DNA from 4 places in the Halobacillus seohaensis genome. Region 4 is predicted to be linked to each of the others. Evidence: riboswitches for the same ligand, from Rfam matches in the RefSeq annotation. Region 4 holds a riboswitch; each other region holds the start of a gene.
The links. A riboswitch is a leader RNA that binds a small molecule or an ion and turns the genes downstream of it on or off. The one in region 4 is predicted to bind S-adenosylmethionine.
Positions count from the first base shown of each region.

Region 1: linked by a shared signal. The riboswitch ahead of ACFQIC_RS16945 (methionine ABC transporter ATP-binding protein) and the one ahead of ACFQIC_RS06195 (methionine biosynthesis PLP-dependent protein) in region 4 are both predicted to bind S-adenosylmethionine.
Region 2: linked by a shared signal. The riboswitch ahead of ACFQIC_RS19835 (methionine ABC transporter ATP-binding protein) and the one ahead of ACFQIC_RS06195 (methionine biosynthesis PLP-dependent protein) in region 4 are both predicted to bind S-adenosylmethionine.
Region 3: linked by a shared signal. The riboswitch ahead of metK (methionine adenosyltransferase) and the one ahead of ACFQIC_RS06195 (methionine biosynthesis PLP-dependent protein) in region 4 are both predicted to bind S-adenosylmethionine.

Region 1 covers NZ_JBHSZV010000047.1:142,858-148,728, reverse strand. Annotated here, with positions in the region: gene ACFQIC_RS16960 (ABC transporter ATP-binding protein) at 1-679, shown strand, start outside; gene ACFQIC_RS16955 (energy-coupling factor transporter transmembrane component T family protein) at 695-1,495, shown strand; gene ACFQIC_RS16950 (hypothetical protein) at 1,840-2,223, opposite strand; SAM riboswitch class I at 2,456-2,574, shown strand; gene ACFQIC_RS16945 (methionine ABC transporter ATP-binding protein) at 2,660-3,688, shown strand; gene ACFQIC_RS16940 (methionine ABC transporter permease) at 3,678-4,340, shown strand; gene ACFQIC_RS16935 (MetQ/NlpA family ABC transporter substrate-binding protein) at 4,357-5,190, shown strand; partial or broken gene ACFQIC_RS16930 (M20 family metallopeptidase) at 5,204-5,871, shown strand, end outside.
Region 2 covers NZ_JBHSZV010000062.1:99,868-105,738, forward strand. Annotated here, with positions in the region: gene ACFQIC_RS19825 (MetQ/NlpA family ABC transporter substrate-binding protein) at 1-61, opposite strand, end outside; gene ACFQIC_RS19830 (methionine ABC transporter permease) at 84-752, opposite strand; gene ACFQIC_RS19835 (methionine ABC transporter ATP-binding protein) at 745-1,770, opposite strand; SAM riboswitch class I at 1,839-1,950, opposite strand; SAM riboswitch class I at 2,098-2,201, opposite strand; gene ACFQIC_RS19840 (TlpA family protein disulfide reductase) at 2,250-2,696, shown strand; gene ACFQIC_RS19845 (hypothetical protein) at 2,689-3,006, opposite strand; gene ACFQIC_RS19850 (thioredoxin family protein) at 3,110-3,421, opposite strand; gene ACFQIC_RS19855 (topoisomerase) at 3,439-3,783, opposite strand; gene gcvH (glycine cleavage system protein GcvH) at 3,912-4,295, opposite strand; gene ACFQIC_RS19865 (arsenate reductase family protein) at 4,376-4,735, opposite strand; gene ACFQIC_RS19870 (acyl-CoA dehydrogenase family protein) at 4,874-5,871, opposite strand, start outside.
Region 3 covers NZ_JBHSZV010000062.1:8,136-14,006, forward strand. Annotated here, with positions in the region: gene metK (methionine adenosyltransferase) at 666-1,865, opposite strand; SAM riboswitch class I at 2,061-2,179, opposite strand; gene ACFQIC_RS19255 (thiol-disulfide oxidoreductase DCC family protein) at 2,240-2,611, opposite strand; gene pckA (phosphoenolpyruvate carboxykinase (ATP)) at 2,768-4,360, shown strand; gene ytkD (RNA deprotection pyrophosphohydrolase) at 4,676-5,161, opposite strand; gene ACFQIC_RS19270 (hydrolase) at 5,665-5,871, opposite strand, start outside.
Region 4 covers NZ_JBHSZV010000013.1:350,198-356,068, reverse strand. Annotated here, with positions in the region: gene ACFQIC_RS06210 (YczE/YyaS/YitT family protein) at 1-53, opposite strand, end outside; gene ACFQIC_RS06205 (GNAT family N-acetyltransferase) at 68-490, opposite strand; gene metC (cystathionine beta-lyase) at 1,047-2,234, opposite strand; gene ACFQIC_RS06195 (methionine biosynthesis PLP-dependent protein) at 2,227-3,351, opposite strand; SAM riboswitch class I at 3,436-3,547, opposite strand; gene ACFQIC_RS06190 (SMP-30/gluconolactonase/LRE family protein) at 3,690-4,562, shown strand; gene ACFQIC_RS06185 (PH domain-containing protein) at 4,619-4,996, shown strand; gene ilvE (branched-chain-amino-acid transaminase) at 5,445-5,871, shown strand, end outside.

The DNA of each region.
Region 1 (5,871 bases), on a different contig from region 4:
CCTGTCACACTTTTCGGGATATAGAGGAAAAGAAAAAACAATCAATGTAAAACAAGCAGATGCTCACCCTGGAGAATGGATAACTGTACTTGGTGAGAATGGAGCAGGAAAAAGCACACTGTTACTTGCTTTGATGAATTTGATTAAAACTAAAGGCACTTATTACGTACTTGAGCAAAGTCATAAGAAGATTAAAAATATCGCTGACTATGTAACCTTTGTTTTTCAAAATCCAGAATTCCAATTTATTACCAACTCAGTATATGAGGAAGTAGCCTTCTCCCTTCAATTAGAAAAATGGGGAGAAGAAGAAATTTCAAAACGAGTAAATGAACTACTCCGTGTTTATCATCTAGAAGATCACCAGCAAAATCATCCCTATCAATTATCAATCGGACAGAAGCGGAGACTCAGTGTTGCTGCTTCTATAGTTAAGGAACAGTCGGTTTTACTTTTGGATGAACCTACCTTTGGACAAGATGCAAAAAATACTTTTGCCATTCTCGAACAACTTGAACAGTTGAGAGCAGAAGGAACAACGATAATTATGGTTACGCATGACTTAAATATAGTTAAACACTTTGCAACAACAGTCTGGAAAATAAACAATGGAGAACTCACAAAGGAATCTTCATCATCTGATTATACTGAACATCAAATACAGCCAGCTTTTAGTTAACAGGGGAGACAACATATGCAAATTGACTTTTCTTACAATGAAACATGGCTTCATAAAATTAATCCTAGCTTGAAACTAATCATCATTGTTCTGTTATTTATTCACCTTTTAACGATACACAATATAAACTTCCTGATTAATTATTTAATAGGAACTCTGATTCTGTATGTGTTCTGTACAGGCCATCCGTGGAAGCGTTTATTAATTATTTCAGCACCATTTATCCTGATATTCCTTACATCATCTACATCAATGATATTCTTTGGAAAAGGGGAAATTACTTGGGTTAAATGGGGACTGGTTCATATTACGGAAGAAAGTTTTTTTCGAGGCTTGCATTTAGGGTTTCGTGGGATTATTTTTGCAACTCTAGGTGTTATTTTTGCTTTAACAACTAGACCTGTGTTTTTATTCTATTCATTAATGCAACAGTTAAAGCTGAAACCGAAATACGCCTATAGCTTTATGGCTGCGATAAGGTTGATCCCTTTAATGTTAGAAGAGGCGCAAACTTTGCATTATGCATTAAAAGTTCGCGGTGTTCAAAGTGAGAAGGGAGTGAGAGGTTTTTATAAAAAACTTAAATCCTATTCCATCCCCCTTCTTTCCCAAAGTATTAGAAGAGCTTATCGGATTGCAGTGGCAATGGAAGCGAAGCGTTTTTCTAATACTGTAAATCGTACTTACTTCTATCGGTTGGGTTTTTCGAAGTTTGATGTGATTTTTCTGTTCTATCTAATGATCGTAATTTCTTCATCTTATTTTACAGCTATTAGTTACCCGTATTTTCCTATTATGGACGTCCGTTATAATTAAGGCACACCGGTAATATTTTATTGGGATAACCACAGAAAACCAACAAGGTCTTAGTACAACACTCTTAAACCACACTCTACATAGAGTGTGGTTTAAGAGATTCACATTTCGATGCTTGATGATATTTCAAATTCGGTCGTTTAACATAGCTTTAGTTTTAGGAGAGACATTCAGAATTTTAATCTTTATTACGTAACTTACGTAACCTATGTAGAGGACGTAAAAAAAGACGCGCTAGATTTCACAATTTTTTAGATAATCGTGGACCCTGAATACACGTCTCTGAAAACCATACCTTTTTTAAAAACTACTGTATCTGTAGAATCTTACCTTATGACTTAGACTTAAAACCAAGAATCCCATCCATCAAACAGATTTCGACGTCTAGTATTCTCTGCACCAGCAACTCTATCATCTCTTAAACAGCGGTTTACAGCACGGCAAAAATCTTCGCCATCAATATAAGATCTTACTGGAACTTTAAAGTTATTATCGGAAATACCAGCTACGTTGTTGCGATTCCGTCTGTTATTAGAAGTACCAGCAACGCTGTTGCAGTTCCCACTGTTATTAGAAATGCCCGCTATGCTGTTACTGTTTCCTTTGTTATTAGAGACCCCAGCTACGTTGTTACGGTTCCGTCTGTTATTAGAAACCCCAGCGACGCTATTACGGTTCCGTCTATTGTTAGAAATCCTGGCCACGTTGTTGTTTCGATTGCATCCCATATGAACTCAAACTCCTTCCTTATTAAAGTGGTGTTACACTATATCTTATGTAATCTTGATAAAGGTGTTAAGACAACCCCCTAGCTTTCGGGAAAAATGTGCTGATATATATAATGTTTATTTGATTTGTTGGTATGTCCTGGTTCTAATGTGAATTTTTAAAAAATAAATTGACATGAAGTGAATATCTATATTATGATTAATCACATCAAAAAAAACGAATAAGCTTATCTTCTTATCTAGAGAGGTGGAGGGACTGGCCCTTTGAAACCTCGGCAGCGGGACTAATGAATATGTTCATTAGAAACTGTGCCAACTCCAGCAGGTGCATGTGCACTTGAAAGATGAGGAGAGTTGGTTTTCTATTTAGATTCGAAAGCCCCTCTTCTTATTTTTCAAGAAGAGGGGCTTTTTTGTGTAGACAAGGGGGATTAAGATGATTCAGTTCGATGAAGTTTCGAAAATATATCAACATAATGGGAGTGATTTACGAGCAGTTGATCGTGTAAATCTAACCATTAACAAAGGCGAAATTTTTGGGGTGATTGGGTTTAGCGGAGCTGGGAAAAGTACACTCGTTCGACTGGTAAACCTTTTAGAAAGGCCTTCAGAAGGGAGTATATTAGTCGACGGCGAGGATCTGTCACAATTATCAAAGCCAGAACTTAGAAAAGTCCGCAAACGCATTGGGATGATCTTCCAACATTTCAATCTATTAGAGTCAAAAACAGTTCTACATAATGTTGCTTTTCCTCTGATTATTTCAGGAACTCCAAAGAAAAAGGTACAAGCAAGAGTTGATGAGATTTTAGAATTTGTAGGGCTTTCCGATAAAGCACACCAGTATCCTGATGAGTTATCAGGTGGCCAGAAACAAAGAGTGGGCATTGCTCGTGCATTGGCTACTTCACCAGATATATTACTATGTGATGAAGCAACATCGGCACTTGATCCAGAAACAACGAAGTCAATCCTCGAACTGCTAAAAAGAGTTCGTGATGAATATAACCTTACGATATTAATGATTACTCATGAAATGAATGCAGTTCGAGAAGTTTGTGATCGGATTGCTGTCATGGAAAGTGGTTGTGTCATCGAACAAGGATCTATTTTTGACTTGTTCTCTAACCCACAACACTCGACAACTAAAAACTTTGTTAGGTCAGTCATGGAAAATGAACTTCCTCCTTCTATACTTTCAGGAATAGAAGAACGTGGAGGCGGACGACATATTTACCGCCTCACTTTTGTAAAAGAAAAGGCTAGTCAGCCAATCTTTTCCCAAGTTTCTAAAAGGTATCAAGTAGAAGTGAATGTTCTATTTGGGCAAATTACTGAACTTCAAGGAATTCCATTTGGACAGCTAGTTGTTGAATTGCAAGGGGAAGAGAAAGAGATCTTCAGAGCACTAGAATATATTCAACGTTCAGTAACCGTACAGGAGGTGGAAGCAGATGCAGGTTGATCTAGCAGAATTTTGGCCGCGAATCTTACAAGCAACTAATGAAACATTAATTATGGTAGGTATTTCTTTATTCGCTGCGACATTAATAGGGGTTCCACTCGGAATTCTACTAGTCGTTACGCGAAAAGGTGGACTCGTTCAGAATAATGTGGTTTTTAAAGGGATAAGCACAATTATAAATTTTTTCCGTTCAATTCCCTTCATTATATTACTAGTAGCTATTTTGCCACTAACCAGATTTATAGTTGGGTCATCCATAGGGACAGCAGCTGCAGTAGTGCCGTTAGTATTATTTTCAGGTCCTTATATTGCAAGGCTAGTAGAGAGTAGTTTGTTGGAAGTAAAGTCAGGTGTTGTTGAAGCGGCAGAGGCTATGGGAGCTTCTCCGTGGCAAATTATTATACGCGTGTACTTGCCAGAAGCTTTAAGTTCAATCGTGTTAAATTTAACTATTGCAACGATTGGATTAGTCGGTGCATCAGCGATGGCAGGCTTTGTTGGAGGTGGGGGCCTAGGTGATTTAGCCATATCCTATGGTTACCAGCGTTTTGAAACAGATATTATGATCATTACTGTCATTTTACTTGTAATCATTGTACAAGGACTTCAAACACTCGGAAATTTATTATCAAGAAAAATACGAAGACAATAAACAGGGGGATTTTATTATGAAAAAGTTAATCGCAATACTAGGAATGATTATAGGAATTGGAACGATACTGGCTGCATGCAATCAAGAAAGTGGAGCCTCAGGTACTGACGAAGTTGTAAAAGTTGGTTTAAACGGATCGGGCGTCCCGATTTGGGAAAAGGTGAAAGAAAAAGCAGCAGAGGAAGGAATTGAAATTGAACTCGTTGAATTTGCTGACTACGTACGCCCTAATATGGCACTTGCTGACGGTGATATTGACTTAAATGCCTTTCAAACAGTTTCATATTTTGACTCCTTTATTGAAGAGCACGATCTAGACCTTGAGCCTATCGCTACAACAATTATAGCTCCTATGGGGATCTACTCAGAAAAATATGAGGACGTTAATAATATTCCAGATGGAAGTTCTATTGCTCTCCCAAAAGAGGCTACCAACATGGGGCGTGCATTGCTTCTATTAGAGAATGCAGGATTAATCGGACTACCTGAAGATTTTGACGGATATGGTTCGTTAGACAAAATCGATGAAAATCCTAAGAACTTAAAGTTTGAACCAATTGTAGCTGCTCAAACTCCTCGTGTACTTCCTGATGTAGCAGCTTCTATCATTAACAATGGGGTGGCGGTTGAAGCGGGATTTGTACCTGTAGAAGATGCTATTTCCATTGAAGATGATACGGCCCAGCCTTATATCAATATTATTGCTGCTCAGTCAGGTGAAGTAGACAAAGAAGTGTATCAAAAGATTGTTGACCTCTATCAAAAAGAAGATGTAGCCGAGCATATCCGTGAAGAATTTAATGATTCTCTAATTCCAACATTTGTTTCATTAGAGAAAATCGGTTGGTAAGGGAGCATTAGTAATGACTTTGACAACAGAACAACAAGATTTACAAGAGCAAATACTCGAGTCTATCGAAGGTGACAAAGAAACTTATTTAGAGACAAGCCATAAGATCCATGCTCATCCAGAAGTAGGTAATGAAGAATTTTTCGCGTCGGGTCTTTTAACAGCACTGCTTGAAAATGCAGGATTCAAGATTGATAGACAAATTCCGGAACATGAAACTGCCTTTTTTGCTAGAAAAAACTCATCTAAGCCGGGCGCTAAAATAGGGTGTTTAGCAGAATATGATGCACTTCCGGGATTAGGCCATGCATGTGGTCATAATATTATCGGTACAACATATTGCAGCTGCCATTGCTTTAGGGGAAGTGATTGAAGAAACTGGAGGCGAGGTCGTCGTGCTCGGAACACCAGCTGAGGAAGGAGGGCCTAATGGCAGTGCAAAAGGGACTTTTGTACGACACGGGCTCGTTCAAGACTTAGATGCATGTATGATGGTTCATCCCTTGGGAAGAACATCTGGGTCAGCTCCAACCCTAGCGGTCGATCCAGTAGATTTCGAATTCTTTGGACAATCAGCACATGCTGCAAGCAATCCAGAAGACGGAATTAACGCACTAGATGCTGTTATCCAGTTATTTAACGGCATTAATGCACTACGTCAGCATGTCATAGAAGACGTAC
Region 2 (5,871 bases), on a different contig from region 4:
CACAGGCTGCTAAAATTAAAACTAACGCTGTGAAAAATAAACTTGTCCATAATTTTCTCATTTTCATTTCCCCCTAAATATTTTTATCGTTTATCTAATTTACGTGAAGCAAAGTCTCCAATAAATTGAAAGATAAATACGATGATTACAATTAAAATTGTACAAAACGCAACAACATCAAAATCTCTTCGTTGGAAACCGTAGAAATAGGCAAAATCACCTAATCCCCCTGCTCCAATCACACCAGCTACTGCTGTATAACCAATTAATGCAATAGCTGTAACTGTTATTCCCGAAATCAAAGCAGGCATTGACTCTGGCAAAAGAACCTTAAAGATGATCGTCCGATATTTAGCACCCATCGACTTTGCAGCTTCAAGAACGCCCTTATCCACTTCTTTTAAGGCAATCTCTACTAATCGTGCGTAGAATGGAGCTCCACCAACAATTAAAGCAGGAAGCGCGGCCCCTGGCCCTCGGATTGTTCCCATTAAAAAGTCTGTAAAAGGAAATAATAGCAGAATTAAAATAATAAAAGGGATAGCCCGAAACACGTTTACAAGTGAAGCAGTCAACCAATTCAGGATCTTATTTTGCCACATTCCTCCAGGTCCAGATAAATATAAAACCAACCCTAACATTAGGCCTAGAACAAAAGTTCCGAATACTGACACCGCAGTCATATACAGAGTTTCATAAGTAGCTTCTACCATATCTTCCATTTTTACGTTAGGAAACAACTTCTCAAACATCAGGACTCACCTCCACTTCTACAGAGGTTGTCTTGATATAAGCAATAGAACGGTCAACTTCGTCCTGGTCTCCTACCAGCTGGACAAGCATGGTGCCATAAGCACCTTTTTGAGTCTGAGTGATTTTACCATGTAAAATATTAACATCTATAGTAAATTCACGAGATAACTCACTGATAAGTGCTTGATTCGTATTCTCTCCTACGAAATGAAGTTGAATAACCTCACCAGCCTTATAGTTTTGATTAATAAGGTGAAGGGAGTCTTCTCGGTCAGGATCACCCATTACTTGGTCGACAAATCGTTTAGTCACTTTCTCTTTAGGATGTAAAAAGACATCAAGTACGTCTCCTGCCTCAACGATTCTTCCACTCTCCATTACTGCTACGCGATGACAAATTTTGCGGATTACATGCATTTCATGAGTAATCAAGACAATTGTTAAACCTAATTTTTCATTGATATTTACTAACAAATCCAAAATAGAATCAGTCGTTTCTGGGTCTAGCGCAGACGTCGCTTCATCACATAACAATACTTTTGGATTATTTGCTAAGGCACGGGCGATACCTACACGTTGTTTTTGCCCTCCACTAAGTTGAGAGGGATAGGAGTTGCCACGTCCACTTAAGCCTACTAATTCAATAAGCTCATTTACTCGTTCAACTCTCTTACTTTTAGCTATGCCAGCAATTTCTAGCGGAAATGCAATATTATCAAATACCGTACGTGACCAAAGCAAGTTGAAGTGTTGGAAGATCATGCCAATCTCCTGTCTTGCAATCCTTAGCTTGTTTTTGCTTAGGCCTGTTAGATTTTGATCATTCATTTGAATGTTACCACTAGTGGGTTCCTCTAATCTGTTAAGCAAACGAATAAAAGTACTTTTTCCTGCACCACTATATCCGATCACTCCGAAGATTTCACCTTTATCTATTGAAAGATTTAACTTGTCAACAGCACGAACATCTTGGTCTTTCGTCTTAAAAACCTTAGACAAATCTTTGATCGAAATCATATCGTTCTCTCTCCTAACTAAAAGACGCTTTTCTGCATAAGAACAGAAAAGCGCTACACTTTCATGTTCTCTCATCTGTCAAAGTTTATACTTTGCAGGAATTGGCACCTTTTCAAGTGATATGCACTTGACGGTTGCCGGGCATCAACGGGCCAGTCCCTCCGCCTCTCAAGATAAGAGGATTAATTTTTCATTCATTTAACGCATTAAACAATTAAGCACAAAAAGGATTTTAGCACCCACTAAAAAAACTGTCAACTTAATTTTTCAAAAAATAACCATAAAAAAACTCTTCTCAAGAAAGAAGAGATATATTTCGGATTCCTCTTCTCATCGGTCAAAGCAACTGCTTTGCTGGAAGTAGCACCGTGTTATAATAACCGGTTGCTGGGCTTCAAAGGGCCAGTCCCCTCCGCCTCTCTGGATAAGTGAAGATGTCACTATTGAATTATTTTTTATGTTACCATTACAATGATAATATGTCAATTACAACTGAGGTGATTCATACTATGCAAAAAGCTCCTAATTTTGAACTTTTTCACATACAATCTGAAGAAAAATTCGAACTCAACAAAAACCTTGGGCAAGTTGTAGTATTAACTTTCTGGACTTCATGGTGTCCGGATTGTGGTACAGATCTTCCTAAGAAAGAGCAACTCTACCAAAACATCGACCCTAATAAAGTTGCAATGATAACGATTAATGTAAGTGGTCGGGAAAGACACGATGTTGCTGGTATAGAATTTGCGAATAAATTCCTTACTCAGCCCACCTTAGTAGATCAAGGAGTATCTACCTATCAACTCTACGAAGCACAGGGTGTACCGACAACTGTCATCATAAATCAAGAAGGTTATATTACTCATCAATTTGGAGATCAGTCTTCTTTTTATGATATAGTTCGAGCTTTAGGTACACTCATTTAGCTAATAAAAATAATGATTCAATATATAATGTATCTCGAAGTTTCCCTTTCAAAATCAGTGATGAAGAAGGGAGAGTCCTCAATTTCAACTCTCCTTCTAACAATCGCTCTAATATTTCAGAAGTTGTTTTTATATAAACCTGGCAATGGAAGTCAAATTCGTAATCTAATCGTATAGTATAGGAATCGATTGTTAATGGTATAATTTGCTCTTCATTCTGTATAAATAAAACAATAGGCCTTTCCTTCCATATAGAAAGTATATCCCTTCTCCTATTGACAACATCTATCCAGTTCCTTACCATTTCCATAAAAAAACCTCCTTTTTGCCTTATATAACATTTCGGCAAAAAGGAGATTCAACCTTCATAAATGTAGCATTAATTTAGCGTCATTTCCCGGGAAACAACGCTATTATTTTACATATTTTGTGACTTCCTCATACATGTAAGGTACAGATTTAAAAGCATAAATTTTATTAACTATTTTTCCATTCTCCGTAATTAAAAGACAAGGAACACTTTTCACTTCATAATCTTGCATTAATTCAGGGTGTAAAGAAGCATTCAATTCATAGAACAAGTGTCTTTGAAAAGTAGCTTCAATCGTATCTAACATCTTTCTCGCTAAATGACACGTTCCACAAAACGGTGTAAATATATACGTAAGGGTAATCCCTGCGTTATTAAGTTCAGACGAGACATCTTTCTCTTCTAACACACGCACGATCTGCCTCCTAGGTTCTAAATTAAATAAATAGGTTTCACTTCGAAATGATGACTTAATAAAGCTCTTGCTAATTCAGGTTCTGGTGTAGCAGCCACTTCCCGAAACGTTTTATCTATATAGATGTGTTCCGCATGAGGCAACTCAGCTGTTAACTGTTTTCGCAGCTTATTGCCTGAATCATCTTCATCAACTAAAATAAAGACAGGTCGATGATCTAGATTATAATCAAGAATAAGTTCTTCCATACGTTCAATACCTAACGTACCATGTGTACATATAATGTCCACAGGTTTCTTCAAAACTTTATTGATTTGCTTTTTATCAGTAATACCTTCCACAATTAATACTCGTTCTTCCATCATCACAGTCACCTACTATATAGAAACAGACCATGCTAAGAAGCACGGCCTGCACATAATTAATATACAGCTATGATCTTACAAGCCACGTACCTATTGTAAACATATGTATACATGACTCTTTTGACTTACTCTTCGTCTATCATTTCTTTATATTCTTCCGCAGACATAAGTTCGTCCATTTCAGAAGAATCATTAGGTTCGACAACAACCATCCAAGCTTTCTCATAAGGTGATTCATTAACAAATTCAGGGCTGTCTTCTAGCTCCTCATTAATTTCAACAACTTTTCCACTTATCGGAGCATACAATTCAGAAACAGTTTTTACAGATTCAACACTTCCAAAAGGCTCATCCGCTTCAATTTCTTCGCCTTCTTCAGGCAACTCTACGAACACAATATCACCTAATTCAGATTGCGCAAAATCTGTAATACCTACGCGAACTTTTTCGCCTTCTTTTTTAACCCATTCATGCTCTTCAGAATAAAGTAAGTCTTTTGGTAAACTCATGATAACCCCTCCAGATTAAAATTAATATAAACAACAATTATAAACATAAAAGCTTTCTGCTTTTATTTCCAATGTTCTGCTCAATCATTCCAGACTTCATCAAATTGTTCTTCTTTAAAACCTACAGTAACTTGAGTGCCATCTGTAACAATTGGACGCTTAATTAGCATACCATCTGAAGCAAGCCACTTCACCATTTCTTGCTCTGAGGCATCTTGTAACTTCTCTTTCATATTTAACTCTCTATATTTTTTCCCACTCGTGTTAAAAAATTTACGAGCTGGTAATTCACTAGTTTGAATAAGAGTTAAGAGTTCTGCTTCACTAGGAGTTTCTTCAACAATATGTACGATGTTGTAAGGTACACTTTTTTCATCTAACCATTTCTTCGCCTTTTTACATGTCCCACACTTAGGGTACCAATAGAAGGTTAATGACATACCTAACATTCCCCCTCATTCTATATTAATTCCTATTTTACCATATTATGATCAATATTATCATTCGATATTCGATAAGATTTTTTAGTTATGTTAAAAACCAGCTGCATCTATTAGATTACAGCTGGTTTTCAATAGTTATACTGTATATTTTTGAGTGGTGATCAATGTCTGAGCGATTTCACGTTTCTTTGCTATAACGTTAGTAGGAGTATGACGAGTCAGCTTACGCAATGCACCAAGCATCATGCGAAGTGTATCACCAGTCTCAGCAGCTATTAACGTCTCCTTTGCATGGCCTTCTATACGATTAAAAGCTTCTTGAACATAGACTTGAGTGTAAAGAAGTTTTTGTTTATGCTTCTCTTCTCCGTCTTTGATAATAGCTTTATCCGTTCTTAATATAGCAGATTCCATATTATAGATTTCTCCAGTGATATCAGCAATATTGACAAGTATTTCTTGTTCATTTTCTAATTTCTCACCAAACTTCTGAGCAGCTAATCCAGCAGCCAGTAATGCGATCTTTTTAGAGTTTTTCAAAATATACTTCTCTTGTTCAAGTACCTCATCCCCTGGCTCTTCAGGCATTAGAGTCATAATTTCCTCTTGAAGAGCCTGTGCCTTTTGTAAAAGTGGAAGTTCACCCTTCATTGCTTTCTTAAGCAAGGTACCTGGAACAATCATTCGATTAATTTCATTGGTTCCCTCAAAAATTCTGTTAATCCTTGAGTCACGATAGATTCTCTCTACTTCATACTCTTGCATAAATCCATATCCACCATGAATTTGTACTGCTTCATCTACAGCGAAATCTAAAAGTTCTGACCCAAAAACTTTATTTAAAGAACATTCAATAGCATATTCTGCGATTACTTTAGCAACAGCTTTACCATCTTTTAGCTCTTCTTCAGATAATTTGCCCATGCTTTGTTCAAACAAACCTACTGTGCGATAAACGGAACTTTCATTAGCATAAGTGTTCGTTGCCACTGTAGCTAATTTTTCTTGAATTAATGGAAAACTGGAAATAGGTGTTTTAAATTGTTTACGCTCATTGGCATATTTAACAGCTAATTCTATCGCACGCTTTGAACCACCAACACCACCAATTGCCAGCTTATAACGACCAACAT
Region 3 (5,871 bases), on a different contig from region 4:
TCAGTAATGGGTTCTTCAAATTGTAGGCTATTCATAGAAGAGATTTTGCAACTGCACACTTGTTCCATATGGTGTAGCGAACACAGAAGACGACTCAGGCAGTAGGGCCGTTCATTAAAAGCAAAGGATAGGTGGCGAGGAAACGGGGAGATTCCCAAGCCCCCCATTCGATGTGTGAGAAACGAACCCCTTTCCCAGAAGGACTATCTTCCACTATCCGTGTTCTATTGCAATGAACCTCTCTTTATCAAGGATTTTAATAGGACCGCCCGCTATCAAGATTTGCATGCAAACTTAGGAATGGCTGCCTTTTCTTGAAGGGGCATCGAGACACTTATATGGTAAAGGGGCGGAGGGAAACGGTGAGACTCCTATGGGATGTGCGGGACAGCTGAGAACCCACAGGACGAAGTCCGAGGAGGCTCAGCGCCCACCCCATGGAAAGCGAACCGTTTCCCGCAGCCCCTACGTTCACACAAACATCTCAAATTCAAGCACAATCTCTGATTTTGTATACCAATTTATATGTTAAATACCGATCATCGTTGATATAACAAGGAATAATAAGAGACCAAATCATATGCGATTTGGTCTCTTCATTCGTATGTTATTTCATGTTTTGTACTCGAAAACTGAACCCGTTACCTAAATGGATAACGACTTTTTTATGAGGATAAATTTTTCTTTAATAACTCAGCTTTATCTGTTTTTTCCCATGGAAACTCAACATCTGTACGTCCAAAATGCCCAAAGGCTGCCGTTTGTCGGTAGATCGGGCGTCGCAAATCTAGCATTTTTATAATTCCAGCAGGTCTGAGATCAAATAACTCTCGAACAACCTCTACTAATTTCTCTTCAGAATATTTACCTGTCCCGCTCGTATCAATGGATATGGATACAGGCTGAGCTACACCTATCGCATAAGCAAGTTGAACTTCGCAAGATTCTGCTAATCCTGCTGCTACAATGTTTTTCGCAACATAACGTGCCGCATATGCTGCTGAACGATCCACTTTTGTCGCATCTTTTCCACTAAATGCACCACCACCATGGCGAGCATAACCACCGTATGTATCAACGATGATCTTTCTTCCTGTTAAACCAGCATCGCCTTGAGGTCCACCAATAACAAATCGACCTGTAGGATTGATAAAATATTTAGTCTTATCATCTATAAGGTGAGTGGGAATCACATGGTGAATGACATGTTCCTTCAAGTCCTTTTTAATCTGTTCTAACGTGATTTCCTCAGCATGTTGAGTGGAGATAACTACCGTGTCAACTCGGACAGGTTTATTGTTCTCATCATATTCTATCGTAACTTGTGTTTTACCGTCAGGACGAAGGTAAGCTAAAGTTCCACTATTTCTTACATCAGAAAGTCGTTTAGCTATTTTATGAGCCAAAGATATTGGTAAAGGCATAAGTTCTTCTGTTTCATTATTAGCAAACCCAAACATTAAGCCTTGATCTCCTGCTCCAATAGCTTCTAATTCTTCGTCACTCATCTGACCTTCTCTGGACTCTAATGAAACATTGACCCCTCCGGCAATATCCGCTGACTGTTCATCAATGGCTGTTAATACTGCACATGTGTCTGCATCAAATCCATATTTCGCTCTTGTATAACCAATATCCTTAATTGTTTGACGAACGATAGCTGGAATATCAACATAAGTATTTGTACTAATTTCACCTGAAACAAGAACAAGTCCCGTTGTTACTGTCGTTTCACACGCAACTCGTGCATTTGGATCGTGCTTTAAAATTTCATCTAATATTGCATCAGAAATCTGATCACAGATTTTGTCTGGATGACCTTCTGTAACTGATTCTGACGTGAATAACCGGCGATTGGCAGGCATTCTTCAAAACTCCCCCTTCTAATAGTACAAAGATTAGACGGAACTCTTTACCAGTATCTTTATTGAAGTCATGATACGCCAAACTTCATATTATGTTCACATATCCATTATCTAAATCTTACTTGAAAGGATTTTTTTCATTAAAAAAAGAAAAAACCCTTCCTACTCAAGAGGAAAGGCGTTGTTTTCCTTTCGCTCTTATCGTCCAAGATTACGACCTTCATGTAACCTTGCTTCAGGTTAGCACCATATCATCTTCATGACGGGTTGCTGGGTTTCAATGGGCCTGTCCCTCCACCGACTCTAGATAAGAGAGTATCCGTTCGGACTAATAGTATCGAAATCCTGTAACCATGTCAATTAGTTTCGCGTCTTCAGGAAATGGAACATGATCCGTTTCTACAACGTTTTTCAAACAAACGATATCGATGATTAGCAATCCAGCGATAAATAGGATCCCCAACTTTATTCGTGCCAGGTATGGACATAATAAGTCCAAGGAAAAATGTGATAGGTGTTCTTAAAAACAAGTACGTCATCGCTTCGTATCCACGTCTAACTACTTGTTTTGAATTAATAACATGAATTTCTTTATGCAGTTCTTCTTTATCTATCGATATTTCCTGATCAAATCGTTGAAGAGATTGCCACTTAATCATCTGAAACCAGTCGAGAAATTTAAAGATATTTTTACTTTGTTGACACAAATAACAATGCTCATCATAAAGAACTTCAATCTTGCTCACTATTTCACATCCTTTCGTTAACATTATAGTACAATTAGTAATAAAATGAAATGAAAGCACTTCCAATTAATAGTATGGACTATTCATAATAATGTGTTATACTTTACTTCAAAGTATAACATTTTCAAATTTTTGAGTAAGGGTGGGTAGACTCCTATGAGCACAATTAATCAAATGTCTAATTTAAATCAACTAAAAAGCCAAGCAAACGTTCAACATCAATTATCAGTTCCACAATTAGTTGAAAAGATTCTTTCTCGGAATGAAGGAACTTTAACAAATAGTGGTGCGATTCAAGCAACAACAGGAGAGTATACTGGACGTTCACCTCAGGATAAATTCATCGTATTGGATGAGCAATCCTCTCAATATGTGAATTGGGGAAAAACAAATCAATCTATTGATGATGATGCGTTTGTGAAGTTATACCATAAAGTATTAGATTACTTGAAGAATCGTGATGAGCTATTTGTGTTTAATGGGTTCGCCGGGGCTGACGAAAGATATCGTCTGCCTATTCAAGTGATCAATGAATTTGCCTGGCACAACTTATTCTCTCAACAGATGTTTATTCAACCAAACCAACAAGAGTTAAATCATCATGAAGCGGAATTCACAGTCGTATCTGCACCTACATTCAAGGCTGCACCGGAAACTGATGGTACGAATTCTGAAACTTTTATTATCATTTCTTTTAAGCACCGAATTGTGTTAATCGGCGGAACTGAATATGCAGGAGAGATTAAAAAATCAATTTTTTCGGTTATGAACTATATTCTTCCAAGACAAAATGTCTTATCTATGCATTGTTCAGCTAATGTTGGCAAAGAGGGAGACGTAGCTCTGTTTTTCGGTCTTTCTGGCACAGGAAAAACAACTTTATCTGCAGATCCTGAACGGAAACTAATTGGGGACGACGAACATTCCTGGTCAAATTATGGTATCTCTAATATTGAAGGTGGTTGTTATGCAAAGTGTATCAATTTATCTTCAGAAAAAGAGCCACAAATTTTTGATGCTATTCGCTTTGGAGCCGTTTTGGAAAATGTCATATTAGATCAGAATTCCCATCAACCCGATTATGATAATACTACACTTACGGAAAACACAAGAGCTGCTTATCCGCTTTCCCATATTAAAAACACAGTGAAACCAAGTATAGCAGGCCATCCCAATGCTATTGTTTTTCTCACAGCAGATGCAACTGGTGTTCTTCCTCCTATTAGCCGCTTGACTAAAGAACAAGCGATGTACCACTTCCTAAGTGGTTACACTAGCAAACTAGCAGGAACTGAACGTGGAATAACTTCACCACAAGCTACATTCTCTGCATGCTTTGGATCTCCATTCCTTCCTTTAGCACCTTCTGTATATGCCGAAATGCTTGGAGAAAAGATTGACCAGTTCAATTCTGATGTATATTTAGTCAATACCGGCTGGACCGGAGGCGCTTATGGAGAAGGAACACGAATGAAATTATCACATACACGTTCGATGATTCATGCAGCTCTAGAAGGCGAACTAAATTCAGTTGAAACCTATATAGATCCTGTTTTCGGATTACAAGTACCCATAAATTGCCCTGGCGTTCCGGATGATGTCCTTATACCAAGAAAGACTTGGAAAGATTCAAAGGCCTATGATCAAAAAGCACACGAATTAGCTCAGAAATTTCATGAAAACTTTAAACAGTTTACAAAAGCTAGCCCAGATATAAGAGAAGCTGGACCAGCTTATGGTAGACAGTAACCTTATTTTCCACGGATGATATAAAAAAGGCCTAATCTAGCAACTTTGAAGTACAAACATTAAAAATGTATATGTAAGTGGGGCATTGAATGGCAGAGTCATTCAATGCCCCACTTTTTGTAACCTGATCTTGTTCCACTTGGTATTTGCTCTTCTAGGCTCTTTCTTAAGATAGCAATATAGTTGATTGTGAGTATACAGTGCCACTACGATTACAAATTCATATAAAAAAGTAGTTCAGTTCAGGCATACAATTTGCATATGCATCCAAAACTGAACTACTTACTATGACTAGTAAGACTTTTTTTGAAAACTTTAAGTTTCGTGAAGATTTAAATAATCCTCTTTTATTCGGTTTAAACATTGAGGCAATACCTCATCTTTCATCATAAAACTATATAAGCTATTACTTTTGATACTTTGGGGTAACTGATCGAGTAGAACAGGTCCCTCTGTTTCAAAATAATGATGTTGATCCAACAATCGTGAGACAGTTGCGAAATACACATTTTTAATAACAGTTCCACCTTTTCCTGCCACATAATATTGTCCAACATAGTTTAACTGGTCCACTTCTGCACCCGTTTCCTCCAGCACTTCCCTAACAGCTGCTCGGTCTGCTGTTTCTCCTCTTTCCACTTTCCCCCCTGGAAACTCTAACCCTCTATTTTTATGTTTGGTAAGTAGCCACTGATTTTCAAATCGGCAAATAACCCATACATGCTTTGGGGTGTTTGAGAAGGGATGGTCCTCAAAGGATAGATTGACTTGATTTCGGTAGTAATCATAAAAAGTTTTCATGTAAGATCATCTGCCTTTAATACTTGTTTATATAACTTTAACGAACGCTTCTGCATTAAATCGTATCATAAGCAAGAAGTAATAAAAACTCTAGTCCTTACAATTCTATGAAACTTTTGGTTTATTTCGTTCATATACATGATAAGTCAACTTGAAAAGGGGAGAAAACGTGTATAAAATATTGTTTCTATTGGTTGAAGCACCTAAAGAACTAACTAACCAAATGAATCAATTAAGTACAACAGACAAGCACCAGCGATCAACTAGAAGATCATAAGGAATATGTTGATGAATTTATTATGTACTCTCCTTTAGTTCTCAAGGAGAAGACGTGCAATCACTTACTAAAAATTAACCAAGAAAGTGTTCCCTGATGAGAACATTCCAAAAAAAATGGTGGAAGGGTTATGAAACCGAAGAAATTACGATTCCTCAAGAGGTAATTAACTCCGCAGAGCCTTTACCAGATATGGGAACCATGCCATAACAGATGAAAAGCCGCTTCATTCAGGAAGCGGCTTTTCATCTGTTAAATCCTCTAAAATTCCCATTCCTCTTATATGTTCTTTCGTTGGGTCATCTCCTAGTTCATAAATCATTCTGAATGCCGATTTCATACCCTCGTCAAATTCGTCATTTGACATATCATGATGATAAGGATCATATGGTACATGGGCTCTGAAGAATGCTCTCGTATCAGAATTGTACAT
Region 4 (5,871 bases):
ATGATAATACCGAAAACGTAGAATAGCATTCTTTGTCGAGTACGAACAGCCATTTGTAGCCTCCTTTCTAGATATCTTTAATCATCAACACATGGGCAATGCCATCTTCCATAAATTCATCTGACTCACTGCTGTATCCTAATTTTTCATAAAAGCCTTTAGCTTGAACTTGACCATGTAACTTAATATGCGTTAGTCCTTTATTTTTTGCGATTGCTTCAAGGTTTTCAATTATGACTTTTCCAAGTCCAAACTTTCGATAATCGGATAGAATACAAATTCTTTCGAGCTTTGCGGCATTTTCTATTCTTCGTATCCTTCCCGTACCAACTGGTGAACGGTCATTGAGTATAAGGATGTGTTCACATATTTCGTCAAAATCATCAAATTCATCTTTTAATGGTACGCCTTGTTCTTGAACGAATACTTTTTGGCGAATATCGAAGGCAGCTTTTAATTCTTGTTCACTTGTGACTTGTGTTACCTTCATTAGTACTCTTCCTCTCTTTTACAAAACTTTCCCCATTGTATCATATAAGGGATTTAGTATTTTTCCAATCAAAGAGCTTGAAGCGAGCTTTTATATCATGTAACTATCTATTTTGATATGGAGAACTCGTTTAGGTTGCGGAAAAATAGTTTTTTCCCTGACTTTATTTCGAACGTTTTTCTTGCTTAACAGATAAAGGTTAATTTGTCTTATTATTGAAGCTGCGGAAGAACTTGGTTCTTAATGAGGTTTATGATGTTCTCAACTTAAAGTGGTTATGTACCCATTGCTCTGTCTTAACCTTTTTATACAACACTTTATTCAACGATACTGTCCGTCAGTTAAATCAAAAAAATCAGCAGTCCTGTTTATATGTTAACTGGACTGCTGATAAGATTGTTATTTAATGATTTGTACTCTTAAACCGACCCCGTTTAATAAATACAACCTAAGCGTTTTTATGCGAATTATACTATTGTTTGGTTTGTTATTTAGATTGTTATTAATATTCTTTTCTCCACAGGATCGGAACTTAAGGGGCTATACTATTAATTTCTTAGTTCGATACCATTCTAGAAAGATTACGCCGTGCCCCGACATATTGTAATCCTTTTTCTAAGTCACGAATCAAGTCATCTGGACTTTCTAATCCGACCGAAAGCCTTAGCAATCCATCTGTAATTCCGCGTTTTAATCGTTCCTCTTCAGGCATCGAGGCATGGGACATTTTTGCTGGATAAGAAAGAATTGATTCGACAGCTCCTAAGCTAACAGCAAATACAGGCAATTCCAGTTTTTGACTAAGATTACGCACATCCGCTTCATTTTTTAAACGAAAGGAAAGGACAGCACCAGCCCCACTAGACTGATAAGCGTGTGTCGATGAACCTGGATGGCTCGTGAAACCAGGGTAATACACTTCATCTACAAGTGAATGGTTAGATAAAAAACTAGCAATTTGCTCAGCAGATTCAGAAGACTGTTTAAGTCTGCAATCCAGCGTTTTCAACCCGCGCATCACAAGCCAACAATCGTGTGCTCCCAGGATGGAACCAAAAGAATTTTGTAAAAAGCCTAGCTCTTCGGCTAAGTCTGAACGATTGGTGGCCGCCAATCCGGCAACGACATCACTATGACCGGCAATAAATTTTGTGGCACTATGCAAAACAAGATCTGCTCCTAATTCTAGAGGTCTTTGTAAAGAAGGTGTCATAAACGTGTTATCAACAAAAGTCAAACAGTTATTTGCTTTGGCCAACTTAACTACAGCTTTTATATCGGTTATGTTAAGTAATGGATTGGAAGGTGTTTCAATATAAAGCACTTTTGTGTTTGGCTGGATTGCAGATGCAACTTCATGAAGATCGGTCATGTTGACAAAAGTGTGTTCTATTCCAAATCTATGCAGGACGTTATATATCATCCGAAACGTACCACCGTACACGTCTTCAGAAATTACAACATGGTCACCTTTTGACAAAAGCATGAACGACGTGGATATCGCCGCCATGCCTGATGCAAAAGCAAACCCTTTCGTTCCACTTTCGAGGCTTGCGATTGTATCTTCAAGCGCTTCTCGAGTTGGATTGCCTGAGCGAGCATAATCATAGTCCCCAGGTTGGTCAAAATCCTTTTGATGGAAAGTTGATGCTTGTTGAATTGGTACACTAACAGCCCCGGTCTGGCGATCAAATTTATGGTCATTATGCAAAAGTCGCGTTTGAAACGTGTGTTTATCAGTCATGAACAATCTCCTCCTTTTCTAAAGTGGCAAGTGCCTGTTCCAGATCTTTTTTTAAATCATCAATATGTTCAATACCGACCGAGAAGCGCAGCAGTCGATTACACACACCGTAGCTTGTTCTCGTTTCCTCGGGGATATCGGCATGAGTTTGTGTCGCAGGATAGGTGATAAAACTTTCCACCCCGCCAAGGCTTTCGGCAAACGTGATCACATTTAAGTTTCTTAAAAATGGGTCTACGCAATATTCAGATTGAAGCCGAAAAGACAACATTCCTCCTCTTCCAGGATAAAACACATGAGTTACTGCTTTATGATTTCTTAAATAATCGACGATAGTTTTTGCGTTTTGTTCATGTTTTTCAATCCGCAAAGCAAGTGTTTTCATTCCTCTCATAAGCAGCCAGGAGTCAAAAGGAGAGAGAACAGCCCCCGCCGTGTTTTGGTAGTATCCTAATTTTTCACAAATCTTTTCATCCTTACCAACAAGCAGGCCGGCAAGTACATCGTTGTGTCCACCTAAATATTTAGTGGCACTATGAATCACGATGTCGGCACCTTCTACAAGTGGTTGCTGTAATAAAGGAGTGTATAGCGTGTTATCCACTATAAAAAGCAAGCCATGCTTTTTAGCGATTTGCGAGAGTGCCCCAAGATCTGCTGTGTTCATAAGCGGGTTAGTTGGAGTTTCTATATAGATCGCTTTGGTGTTTTCGGTTATGTATGTTTCGATGTTTAATAGATGTTTACTATCACAATAAATAAATGTGAGGTTGTATTGAGTGGACAAGTATTCAAACAGTCGGTAACTTCCCCCGTATAAGTCCTCAGAGACAATGATTTCATCTCCTGATTTAAACAGGGATAAAGCCCCTTGAATAGCAGCCATTCCTGAACTAAAGGCAAAACCTGCTTTTCCATTTTCAAGCTCTGCAATGGATTGTTCTAAGAGAGTTCTAGTCGGATTTCCTGTTCGTGTGTAATCATAACCAGTCGATTCACCAATTCCTGGATGCTGATAAGCTGTAGAAAAATAGACTGGTGCGTTAATTGATCCTGAAGCGTCACCATTATTTTTTCCTGTATGAACTAACTTTGTTTCTGTTTGATTTTGGCGCATAGCGATTTCCCCTTTTTTTAAGCTTATTAAAAAACAAAAAAAAGTCCTCTTGTAAGAAGAAGACTTTTGTACGTACAATTCTCCTTCTTATCTTTCAAGTTGAATCATTCAACTTGCTGGAGTTAGCACCTTTCTGGTCGAACCAGTGGTTGCTGAGGCGTTGTCGGGCCAGTCCCTCTGCCTCTCTTGATAAGAGATTAATTTTATAAAATTCTTTCAATTCAATGTACACCACTGGAAACGATTTGACAAGGGTAAAAAAGGAACTCTTTAAGAAAGAAGGGTTTTTAAGGAAGGGAATAGAAATAGTGCATAAATCAACAAAGGAGTTCTTACATATGAATGTAGAATTAGTTATCGATAGTCAATCGACTTTAGGAGAAGGGCCTTGCTGGGATCATGAGCGTGGGATTCTATATTTTGTGGATATATTAGAGAAAAAAATTATTCAATTTAATCCGCAAACAGAAAAGGTTCAGAGCATAGACGTAGACAATTTCGTGGGGGCAGTTGCTGTTCGTGAGAAGGGAGGACTAGTAGTGGCACTCCAAAAAGGGATGTATTTTCTAGACTGGCAAAAGGAAGAGCTAACACCTATCGTCGATCCAGAAAACCATCTTCCTATGAATCGGTTTAACGATGGGAAGTGTGATCCAGCCGGTCGCTTTTGGGCGGGAACGATGGATTTATCCGAGGAAAACGTAACTGGTTCTCTTTATTGTTTAGATGAACAATTGCAAATCACTGAGAAAATTAAAGAAGTGGGAATTTCAAATGGACTCGCCTGGTCACCTGACTATTCTTATATGTACTTTATTGATACACCGACAGGAAAAGTAATGCGTTATAACTATGAGTTGTCTACAGGTGAAATTAAACAACCTGAAGTCATTATCCAGTTCCAAGAAGATATGGGACATCCAGATGGTATGACAATTGATGAAGAGGGGATGCTCTGGATCGCTCATTTTGACGGACATGGGATTTCCCGCTGGAATCCTCTCACAGGAAATCGGCTTCAATTTATTCCGATCCCAGCAGCAAACGTAACCTCCTGTACTTTCGGGGGAAATAACCTTGATGAATTGTATGTCACCACGGCGAGAAAAGATACGAGCGAAGAAGATCTTTTACGTTACCCTCATGCAGGTGGAGTTTTTAAAGTGAAGGCAGGGGTGCGAGGAAGTTATAGTTATTCATTTAAGGGGTAAATGTAAGATAAGTCAGGTGTTTAAAATTAGACGATAACATTAGGGAGGAAATAATCATGGGATTTTTTGATGAATTAATGGGTAATGCGAGTGAAGTAGATACAGAAAAACTTGGTAAAGAACTCGAGGGTGTTCTAATTCCTAATGAAGTAGTCGAGAGTGGATATAAAGTGTTAAGAGATTCTTTTATTTTTACGAATAAACGTCTTCTTCTCATTGATAAACAAGGGATGACAGGTAAGAAAGTAGAATATCATTCTATTCCATATAAAAGTATTACTCATTTTAGTACAGAAACAGCAGGAAGTTTTGATCTAGATGCTGAGTTAAAGCTTTGGTTAACAGGTCAAACCGAACCTATTCAGAAACTATTTAAAAAAGATAGTCCAATAGAAGAAGTTCAACAAACTCTCGCAAAATATGTATTAAGTTAACTAGTATATATTGTTCCAAAGAGGCCTTGCTGGAAAGTTCAGCAGGCTTTTTTTATAAAATTTTATCTATAAGAAAAAAGGCGATCATCTACTAAAATGAACAAAAGTTGATTTATTTTTCAGATAAAAAAGAAAAAAACAAATGGTCTCCGTTAACTCTAAACTCAAGCCTGGACTGAATGAAAACGCTTACTAAGTTAACTTAATAATCTAACTAGTCAGAAAACTTGCTCAAAACCTGTTGACCTTTTCTGAAAATGGGTTTAAAGTAGTCCTCAATCAACTATAACGCTACCGAAACCAATGGCTGTGCAAGTTGATTTCATGTGGAAAACTGACCCATTGACCCAAATTGTGCAGGAGTGCATGCCTGCACGGGGTCACCCAAAATGTATAATATGTTAAACACACGTTAGTGACAAAATCTAAAAAGAAAGGAGTGCTTTAAATGAGCAACCAGTGGATATATTTAAGCGGAGAATATGTTAAAAAAGATGAGGCCGTTGTAAGTGTCTATGATCACGGTTTCTTATATGGAGATGGAGTATTCGAAGGCATTCGTGTCTATGATGGCAACATCTTCAAATTAGACGAACACTTGAAACGCCTTTACGATTCAGCTAAATCAATCATGCTTCACATCCCATATGAGAAGGAGGAATTGGAGCAGATTATTGCTGAAACAGTCCGCAAAAATAAGCTTGAGTCAGCTTATATCCGAGTTGTAATCTCAAGAGGAGTTGGGAATCTTGGATTAGATCCTACCAACTGTGCAAATCCGCGTGTGGTTGTCATTGCTGAAGCACTTGCTTTATTTCCTAAAGAATTATATGAACGAGGTGTTCGTCTTGCCTCTGCTTCTAGCAGGAGAAATC